4 regions of the Pseudoalteromonas sp. SG43-4 genome follow, and region 4 is predicted to be linked to each of the others. Evidence: predicted binding sites of a transcription regulator. Region 4 holds the regulator's gene; each other region holds the start of a gene.

Region 1 (2,209 bases), on a different contig from region 4:
GCCCACACCGTTTGGGCTTATTGTGTCGAACAGATTTATTTTATTTAAAAAGTCGATTCGGGCTATTTCAAAGTAACGTAAATACACTACATTATTTACGTGTTGTAGCGCATCCATATCAGCCCATGCTACGGTGATATCGGTATGAATAGGGTGCTGATCTTTAAACGTTTGCATTATTTATTGGCCCTTGATTTTAAAGTACTTAGATTATCAACATGGTGTTACGAGCTCAAGGTAATTAATGGCATGTTTTTTTTATAAGATGATTGTACCTGTTTAATTTTAGGTCTACAGTTAAATTACACAGACACACAAAAACACACACAAAGGTAATAATATGCAGAATATAATTAATTGGTCCTTAGCTTGTTTGGTTTTTATAGCCTCTTTTACCTGTTACGCGATGGGGAATGAATCTGGCGCTATCATTTTAATGTTGGCAGGATTTTTATTTGAGGTTATGTATTGGCTACGTGGTTATAAGAGATCGGAGGACAATAAACACTTTTTTTAATCGTTAACTAGGGCCTGTTGACCTTTCAGGATTAAAATTTGTTCAATCTAGGGGCTATTTAATCGCGGCGCGAGGTTTGTGACCTAGTGGGCTAAGTAAAAACCGAGCAACAAAGAGTAAATTGCCCCTAGGCAGAACCCTTCGGGCAGCGTATGTTTGGCATTTGTGCTACGTTATCGCCTATTTATGGGGAATAACCACACTACATAGGCTCTGCCTTGCCTAAATACCAAACATACTGCTGCAAATTTAACCTCGAAAGATAAACAGGCCCTAGGCTTGCTTATCACATTTGATTCTATAATAATGACTGTATAAATAACCAGTTTTTGTTGTGGTGATGAAGAAGTTTATTCACATAGACATGGATTGCTTTTATGCAGCAGTAGAAATGCGAGATAATCCAAAACTTGCATGTGTACCGCTTGCTATTGGAGGCAATAGCCGACGAGGCGTGCTCTCAACCGCTAACTATATAGCTAGAGAGTATGGCGTGCGATCGGCTATGTCGAACTATCATGCTAAACAATTATGCCCCGATTTAGTTATTGTCCCAGGGCGCATGGCTGTATACAAAGAAGCTTCAAACCAAATACGTGAAGTATTTAGCCGCTATACAAACTTAATTGAACCCCTTTCTTTAGACGAAGCCTACCTAGATGTAACAGACAGCACCGCTTGTAAAGGCAGTGCCACACTTATTGCACAGCAAATAAGAGCCGATATTTACAATGCTACAGGGCTCACTGCATCAGCTGGTATTGCACCGATTAAATTTATTGCCAAAATAGCCAGTGACGAAAATAAACCGAATGGTCAATTTGTCGTTTTGCCTGATGAGGTCGATGACTTTTTAGCGCAATTACCGCTTGGGAAAATTCCAGGAGTGGGCAAAGTAACGCTCGAAAAGCTAAATTTAAAAGGCTTATATACCGGCAAGGATGTACGTGAAAAAGGCGTTAACTGGATGCAGCAACATGTGGGTAATTTTGGTGTGTCGCTTTATCAAAAATGTGCAGGTGAGTATGTTGGTAAAGTATCCACAGATCGTATAAGAAAATCGCTGAGTGTTGAACATACCTACGAGTACAACAAAACAAGTTTGCAAGAGTGCTTAGATGAGCTGCCAAGGTTGTTAGACGAATTAGTTTTAAGGCTTAATAAACAGCAGTTACGAAACCGTATTAATAAATTGAGTGTTAAGGTGAAGTTTGCAAATTTTGTAGTGACCTCAGCCGATCAGGTATATCACGAGCTAAATACAGAAATATTTGTTCAACTACTTACTAAGGCCTACCAGCGTGGGCTACAACAGCCTGTAAGATTACTTGGCATAGGCGTTGGCATTAAAAACGAGCCAGAGCAAAACTTCCAACTTAGTATTCTCGATTAAGCTGTAAAGCCTGTAACTCCAAGTTGCCATTTATTGATAGGTTATGTGATTAGCTCATCGCTCCTTGCTGGTCTTCAATATTTAAATCGACGATAATAGGGGCTTATGTTTTCTAACAGGACCTTATTTATGGCATACCCTCAAGCGGTTAGTGCAAGCCTTGAATGCACATCTCATGATGCGCTTATTATTATTAGTAATGACTTTTCTCAGTTACCAAATAACTCATTACGTGATGCTATTTTAGCTCAAGCAAACGTAGATTCTCGCATCGGTAAGCAAGTTACTTTATTAGTAAT
Region 2 (2,209 bases), on a different contig from region 4:
AACAAATCAATCAACTTCGCGCCTTCGGCGCCGGACGCAGCAAAGCTGCGCCGGTTATTGAAGCGTTACGAACGTCCGTAATTGGCACTTTTCGGACATTACAATTAACAATTCTTTCTAATGAACTATGCTCTATTTAATAAAAACATATTAAATAGAGCTTGCTCCAATGAAAATAATTTTCTCAATACTATTTATAGCCTTGATAATTTATTCTCATATTTATAATTTTCAACAGAAGATACTTTATATAAGCGTTGATGCATTCAATTTGTTACCAGGTTCAGATGAGTCTGTTGTTGTTTCGTTTGGCAAAAACGACGACGACTTTCATGCATTTGCGATAAAAAAGAAAGATATAAAGCAGGGTGTTGAGCTTGTATCAAAATCGAAAAATAACCTTAATTTTTCTGTGTTTGCAGACTTAGAAGGTGAAGCGCTTGTTAGGTCTCACCAGGCCGAAACTTTTGCAAAAATTAAAGTTTTGAGTATTGATAAGCAAAACCAAAAGGCTGTATTTTCAGTTGAAGCTAATTTATTAAACATAAATACGAATGAGCTAAACAAATTAGATAAAACTAAAGTGATTGTAAAAGATAAGCCTTTTTTAAAGCTTATGTAAGTGCTGCCTATCCTAAGGTTAAGTTAGCTCTGTGCATTCTAATTGATTGAGTTACAACACCTTCAATATTGTACTGGTCAAACTTAGTTAGTTTAACAGGACAGTGGTCAGAGCTAGCTGAAAGCAATAGATTATTTTTTAAATCAGCAATTTTGCAAACAAATTGACCATTTAAGCAGGCTACGATTATATCGTAATTTTTAACTATTTTAGCTCTATCTATGATTAGTACATCGCCACCAAATATCCCAACGCCTTCCATACTTCTGCCGCTAGCACGGCCAACAAATGTTGAATCACTTAAAAAATTAGCATCGATTGTTTTCTCTAATTTTTTTACTTCAGGGCCAATTAATACATTTTGAATAAGCATATTTTTTCTCAAAGCTTTAACTAAGTTGATTACAGCTTAAACTGTATATAAAAACAGTGGTCATACTTAACTGCAATAAGATAAGTGCCAAAATGTATCTTTGAATTAAGAGGAAATTCTATGAACAATGCTCAAAGAGCCAGAAAAGCAATCCGTAAAAATTTTGATCAAAGCTACATTGATAATAATCCAATAACTCCAGAAGAAGTCGGTCAGCAGAAGGAATTTTTGAGAGAAATTGGAATACCACCGTTTAAATTTGCTCAAATTATTAATCAAAATGAAGTTAGTCGGGAGCTTTTACAAAATATTTTTGATGCATTAAACATAGGCGATTGTGCTTAAAAAATTAAAGCCCGCTTAATGCGGGCTTTTCTATACCTGAAATTTAATAAATTATAGTGACTTACCCGTAAATATAACTTTTCCCACCAACGTGCAATTACCATTAATCGGTATTAGTTGCTCGGGCCAGTTGGGGTTGGCGGCTTTTAGGAATTTGTGGCCGTTTTCGATAATTAGCTGTTTAAATGTCGCTTGATTGTCGTCGTCTAGGCGGGCTACTACGTACGAACCGTGGATGCATTCGGCTTCAGGGTCTACAAAAATTAAATCACCCTCCTCAAACTTTGGCTCCATGCTAATACCTTGCACCTTTAAAACAAAAGTTAGGTCACTGCAATTAACAGGACACATAAAACGCTCTGCGTCATAAGCTTTAATTTCACTTATTTCTGACCAAGCACCGGCTTGAACCCAGCTGATAAGTGGGGCGGTGGCTTTGATTGTTGGCCCTGGTGATACATTGCTGTTGGTGTCTTTGTTATCAGCAATCCCAAACTGTAAAAATTCAGGTGTGCATTTTAGTGCGCGTGCTAACGCTTCAATGTTGCGAGGATTTTTTGTATCTCCGCGCTCTATTTTTTGAATAGAGGTTTGCGCTGTACCTACTAGATCAGCTAGTTGGTATTGGGTTAACCCTAAAGCTGTGCGGCGTTCCTTTACTCTTTTTGCAATATCCATATTAATCCTCTTAATTAATTTAATAACTATAAGTAATCTGTTAGGAAGATTATCACAACTTTAAGTTATCACAGTCAAATTACTTATTCGGGTTTTATTGATTACCTAAAGTAATAATTTAAATTGACAATCACTTTTAGGGATCATAAGATTACTTAAAGTAATCAATTGTGAGGTGTATATGTCATCTA
Region 3 (2,209 bases), on a different contig from region 4:
AAAATGAAGTAACACAAGGCACGTGGTTTGGTGAAAATGCGATGGCTGAGGCTTCAGTAGAGGAGTCGATGCTTGAGCGATTAGATGTTGAGATAGGCGATACGCTTACATTTTTAATTGGTTCGCAGTCGTTCGACGCTAAAATCACCAGTGTGCGCAAAGTAAATTGGGCCACGCTTAAACCTAACTTTTTTATTATTTTAAGCCCTGATGTACTTGCAGATTTTCCCGCAACATATATTTCGTCGGTACGTATAAATCCAGATCAAAAACGTGACTTTAGCCAGTTATTACGTACTTACCCTACTATTACAGCCATTGATATTGATAACTTTGTTAAGCAAATACAAACTACTATTTCGCAAGTATCGCTCGCCATTGGCTTTGTACTTGCAATTGTTGTGCTGTGTGGCGCGCTTGTACTTATATCGCAAGTGCAAGCTAGTTTAGGTGAGCGTATGCAAGAAATTGTAATACTGCGAACGCTTGGGGCTAAAAGCCGATTAATTAAAAACGCGACCCTGTATGAGTTTTTATTACTAGGCGGTTTAGCTGGTTTAGTGGCTGCATTTTTTAGTGATATAGCGCTTTTGATTGTGCAGCAACAAATGTTTGATTTAGCAGGTAAGTTACACCCACATATATGGATTATAGGTCCGGTAGCTGGCGGCGTATTTGTGGCTGGTTTAGGCTATTTAATGATTGCCCGAACACTTAAACAAAATACCCAAGGATTAGTGCGTGCCCTAGGGTAAGCTTAAACTAACATGCTCCTGTAAATGCCCACCTAGTACGTGGGCATTTTTGTTTTTCTTTGTACTGGTAATTTATACAGTGCTCTGGCATTATTAGCGTAATTTAAAAATAATAACAATGGAGCGCTGTTTGGCCATCATTTTAGGGATCGATCCTGGTTCACGTTTGACCGGATATGGTGTTGTTGCCCATCAAGGTTCTAAATTTACATACTTAGGCAGTGGCTGTATTAAGTTAGCCGATCATCCTTTTCCGGTTAGGCTTAAAATGATCTACCAAGGCATTACACAGCTTATTGAGCAGTTTTCGCCAGAAACCTTTGCCATTGAAAAAGTATTTATGGCGCACAACCCCGATTCAGCTTTAAAACTAGGCCAAGCTAGAGGCGCTGCGATTGTTGGCGCTGCAATGGCCGACTTACCCGTATTTGAATACTCAGCTAGGCAAATTAAGCAAGCAGTAGTAGGCAACGGTGGCGCAGATAAAACACAAGTGCAACACATGGTAAAAAATATTTTAAAACTACCCGGTACGCCACAGGCCGATGCAGCTGATGCACTCGCTATTGCGATTTGCCACGCCCACTCAGAACAAAATTTAATTAAACTAGCGGGCAGCGCAAGCAAAACCGTTAGAGGACGTTTAAGGAAATAATTATGATAGGCCGCTTAAATGGTATTTTAGTCGAAAAACAGCCACCAGAAATATTACTCGAAGTAAGTGGTGTAGGTTACGAAGTACAAATGCCGATGACCTGTTTTTACGATTTACCAAAAATTGGTGAAAATGCGATTGTTTACACTCACTTTGTAGTGCGTGAAGATGCTCAACTATTATTTGGTTTTAATAATAAAGTTGAACGTGCCTTGTTTAGAGAGCTATTAAAAGCAAATGGCGTAGGGCCAAAACTTGGCTTAGCTATTTTATCGGGCATGTCGGCAAAACAATTTGTAAGTTGTGTAAATAACGAAGACTCAACATCGCTTGTTAAATTACCCGGTGTAGGTAAAAAAACAGCCGAGCGTTTAGTACTCGAAATGAAAGACAGACTAAAAGATTGGGGCAATGATTTATTTACGCCATTTAGTGACAGCGCAGTAATAGAGCCAATGAGCGATGCGACAATTGCTAATAATGCAGCGGATGATGCCGTATCGGCACTGCTTGCATTAGGTTATAAATTGCCACAAGCTCAAAAAGCAGTAAAATCGATAAGTAAACCCGATATGTCTACTGAGGTTCTTATTAGAGAATCTTTAAAATCTATGTTGTGAGTAACCCATGATTGAAGCGGATCGCTTAATTGATGCGACTGAAAAAACAAATGAAGACTCTATAGATCGTGCAATAAGACCAAAACTTTTAGCCGACTACAGAGGCCAGCCTCATGTTAAGCAGCAAATGGAAATTTTTATTGAAGCTGCCCGAACCCGTGGTGAAGCGCTTGATCATT
Region 4 (2,209 bases):
ACCACACAACTCAGCACATTGGCCTCGGTAAGTACCTTCTTCGTTTATGTTCGTCCATGTTTCGTTTATAAAGCCGGGGTTCGCATCTTTTTTAACTGCAAAATCAGGTACCCACCAAGAGTGAATAACATCGTCAGAAGTCATTAAAAATCGTACTTTTTGATTTATTGGCAGTACAAGAGGCTTATCAACCTCAAGTAAGTAGTTAGGATTTTTATCTGCAAGATTCGCGATTTCATCTTGCGGGGTAGATAAAATAGAGTAGAACTCTACATCTTCGCCCATATATTCATAATGCCATTTCCATTGCGAACCCGTAATTTTAATAGTGAGATCAGCTTTGCTGGCATCTTCCATTGCAATTAGGGTTTTAGTGGCTGGTACTGCCATAGCAATTAAAATAACAAACGGAATTGCAGTCCAAAGTATTTCTACTTTAGTGCTTTCGTGAAATTGGGCAGGTACAGCCCCTTTAGATTTACGGTGATGAATAAGTGCCCAAAACATAATTGCGAACACTATCACCCCAATCACACAACATATTATAAATATGGTCATGTGCAGCTGATATACATTATTGCTTATATCGGTTACGCCTTTGCGCATATTGTATTGGCTGTTAGCCAAAACTGGGTGCGAAAAAACACATAATATAAGCCACAAGGTAGAGGTCAGTTTACCCATGTGACGGCTCCTTTGATGCTATTGCGAATGCAAAGCGAAGAGGCATACGGCTTAAACGCCAATTCGTTATTTTTATTTTTTTAGCCAATCTTATTTAATATTGATTGGTTTTGCTGCGCCAACAACGAGTTTGTGTATATTGTGTGTTCTCAAAACTAAAAAGCTGTGAGTTATTATTAGCTCAGCACATTAACAATTAGCTAAAAAACGAACAACAAGCAAGTTTTAGTATAAAAAACAATCAGGTGATATTGAATAATTAATAAAAATCGGTAATCAACTGGGCAACAGGAAGTTCAAAATATGAGCAAAACAAAGGGGTTTAACGCATTCGGAGGGGGAAAATATAAGTGCAAAAAAGTTTACAGCTTAAATAGTCAGTGGGCTGTTTACGCCCTATTTTTAGTACAAATTTTAAAACAAAAATGCGTACTAATTAGTACGCATTTATAAAACTGCTTCTTTAAAAGCTATTTTTAAAGTCACATCCAATCAGCGTTTCTTATAACGCCAACGGCTAAGCCTTCAATATTAAAAGACTCATTCTCAAGATCTACTTCAATAGAGTCAAAATCGTCGTTTTCAGCATGAAGTAATACTTTACGACCCGCTTTCTCAAGACGTTTTACAGTTACGTCTTCGTCTAGGCGGGCAACAACAACTTGTCCGTTTTCAGCGGTTTGAGTACGATGTACAGCAAGTAAATCACCATCCATAATACCAATATCTTTCATGCTCATACCGTTAACGCGTAGTAAAAAATCTGCAGCCGGTTTAAACATTAATGGATCGATTTTGCAGTGACTTTCAACGTGCTCTTGCGCCAAAATAGGTGAACCAGCAGCAACACGCCCTATAAGCGGTAAACCTAATTGTTCTGGCTCTTCTTCTTCAATTAATTGAATACCACGGCTTGCACCTGGTTTCATTTTAATTGCGCCTTTTTTAGCAAGTGCTTTTAAATGTTCTTCAGCAGCATTGGCACTTTTAAAACCTAATGTTTGCGCTATTTCAGCACGTGTAGGAGGCATACCAGTGTCTTTAATAAAAACTTTAATTAGTTCGAGTATTTGAGCTTGGCGGTTCGTTAATGGTCGCATACAACTGGTTTTCCATACAGTACATTTAACTGTGAGTATATACAGTTAAATAAAAATCGCAAATTTAAATTAAGCCTTAAAATAGCTAAAGTAATTTCACTTGTGTACATTTCAAGGATATAACTAAAGCTAAGTTTATAAATGATTAAAAATGCAAAGGAGACATTATGAGTATTTGGTACCAGCCCATCACCTTAGAGCTGTGCAAGCAGTTAGAGCAAGGCGTTAATGGCCAAGGAACATTAATGAAAACTATGGGGATAGAAGTCACAGAAATTGGCGATGATTATTTGGTTGCCACAATGCCGGCAATTCCTGAGCATCATAACCCGATGGGGATGGTACACGGCGGTGCTAACGTTGTACTTGCCGAAACAGTTGCCAGCTATGCCGCTAACTTTGTTGTCGATTTTACTAAATTTTAC

What was found. The regulator LexA, encoded in region 4, represses DNA repair genes until DNA is damaged. The targets are predictions, from matches to a motif close to TACTGTATNNNNATACAGTA.
Region 1: the regulator LexA is predicted to act here: its motif matches at 826-845, upstream of dinB (DNA polymerase IV).
Region 2: the regulator LexA is predicted to act here: its motif matches at 1,035-1,054, upstream of H5160_RS17005 (LexA family transcriptional regulator).
Region 3: the regulator LexA is predicted to act here: its motif matches at 818-837, upstream of ruvC (crossover junction endodeoxyribonuclease RuvC).

Annotation. Positions count from the first base shown of each region.
Region 1 is NZ_JACJFB010000009.1:12,157-14,365, forward strand. It holds gene H5160_RS10430 (thioesterase family protein) at 1-177, opposite strand, end outside; gene dinB (DNA polymerase IV) at 858-1,910, shown strand; gene H5160_RS10440 (leucyl aminopeptidase family protein) at 2,040-2,209, shown strand, end outside.
Region 2 is NZ_JACJFB010000020.1:75,014-77,222, reverse strand. It holds gene H5160_RS17010 (hypothetical protein) at 170-622, shown strand; gene H5160_RS17005 (LexA family transcriptional regulator) at 630-995, opposite strand; gene H5160_RS17000 (hypothetical protein) at 1,116-1,340, shown strand; gene H5160_RS16995 (LexA family transcriptional regulator) at 1,392-2,018, opposite strand; gene H5160_RS16990 (YdaS family helix-turn-helix protein) at 2,200-2,209, shown strand, end outside.
Region 3 is NZ_JACJFB010000028.1:3,374-5,582, reverse strand. It holds gene H5160_RS18885 (ABC transporter permease) at 1-755, shown strand, start outside; gene ruvC (crossover junction endodeoxyribonuclease RuvC) at 886-1,410, shown strand; gene ruvA (Holliday junction branch migration protein RuvA) at 1,413-2,030, shown strand; gene ruvB (Holliday junction branch migration DNA helicase RuvB) at 2,038-2,209, shown strand, end outside.
Region 4 is NZ_JACJFB010000016.1:13,783-15,991, reverse strand. It holds gene coxB (cytochrome c oxidase subunit II) at 1-684, opposite strand, end outside; gene lexA (transcriptional repressor LexA) at 1,167-1,784, opposite strand; gene H5160_RS15015 (PaaI family thioesterase) at 1,952-2,209, shown strand, end outside.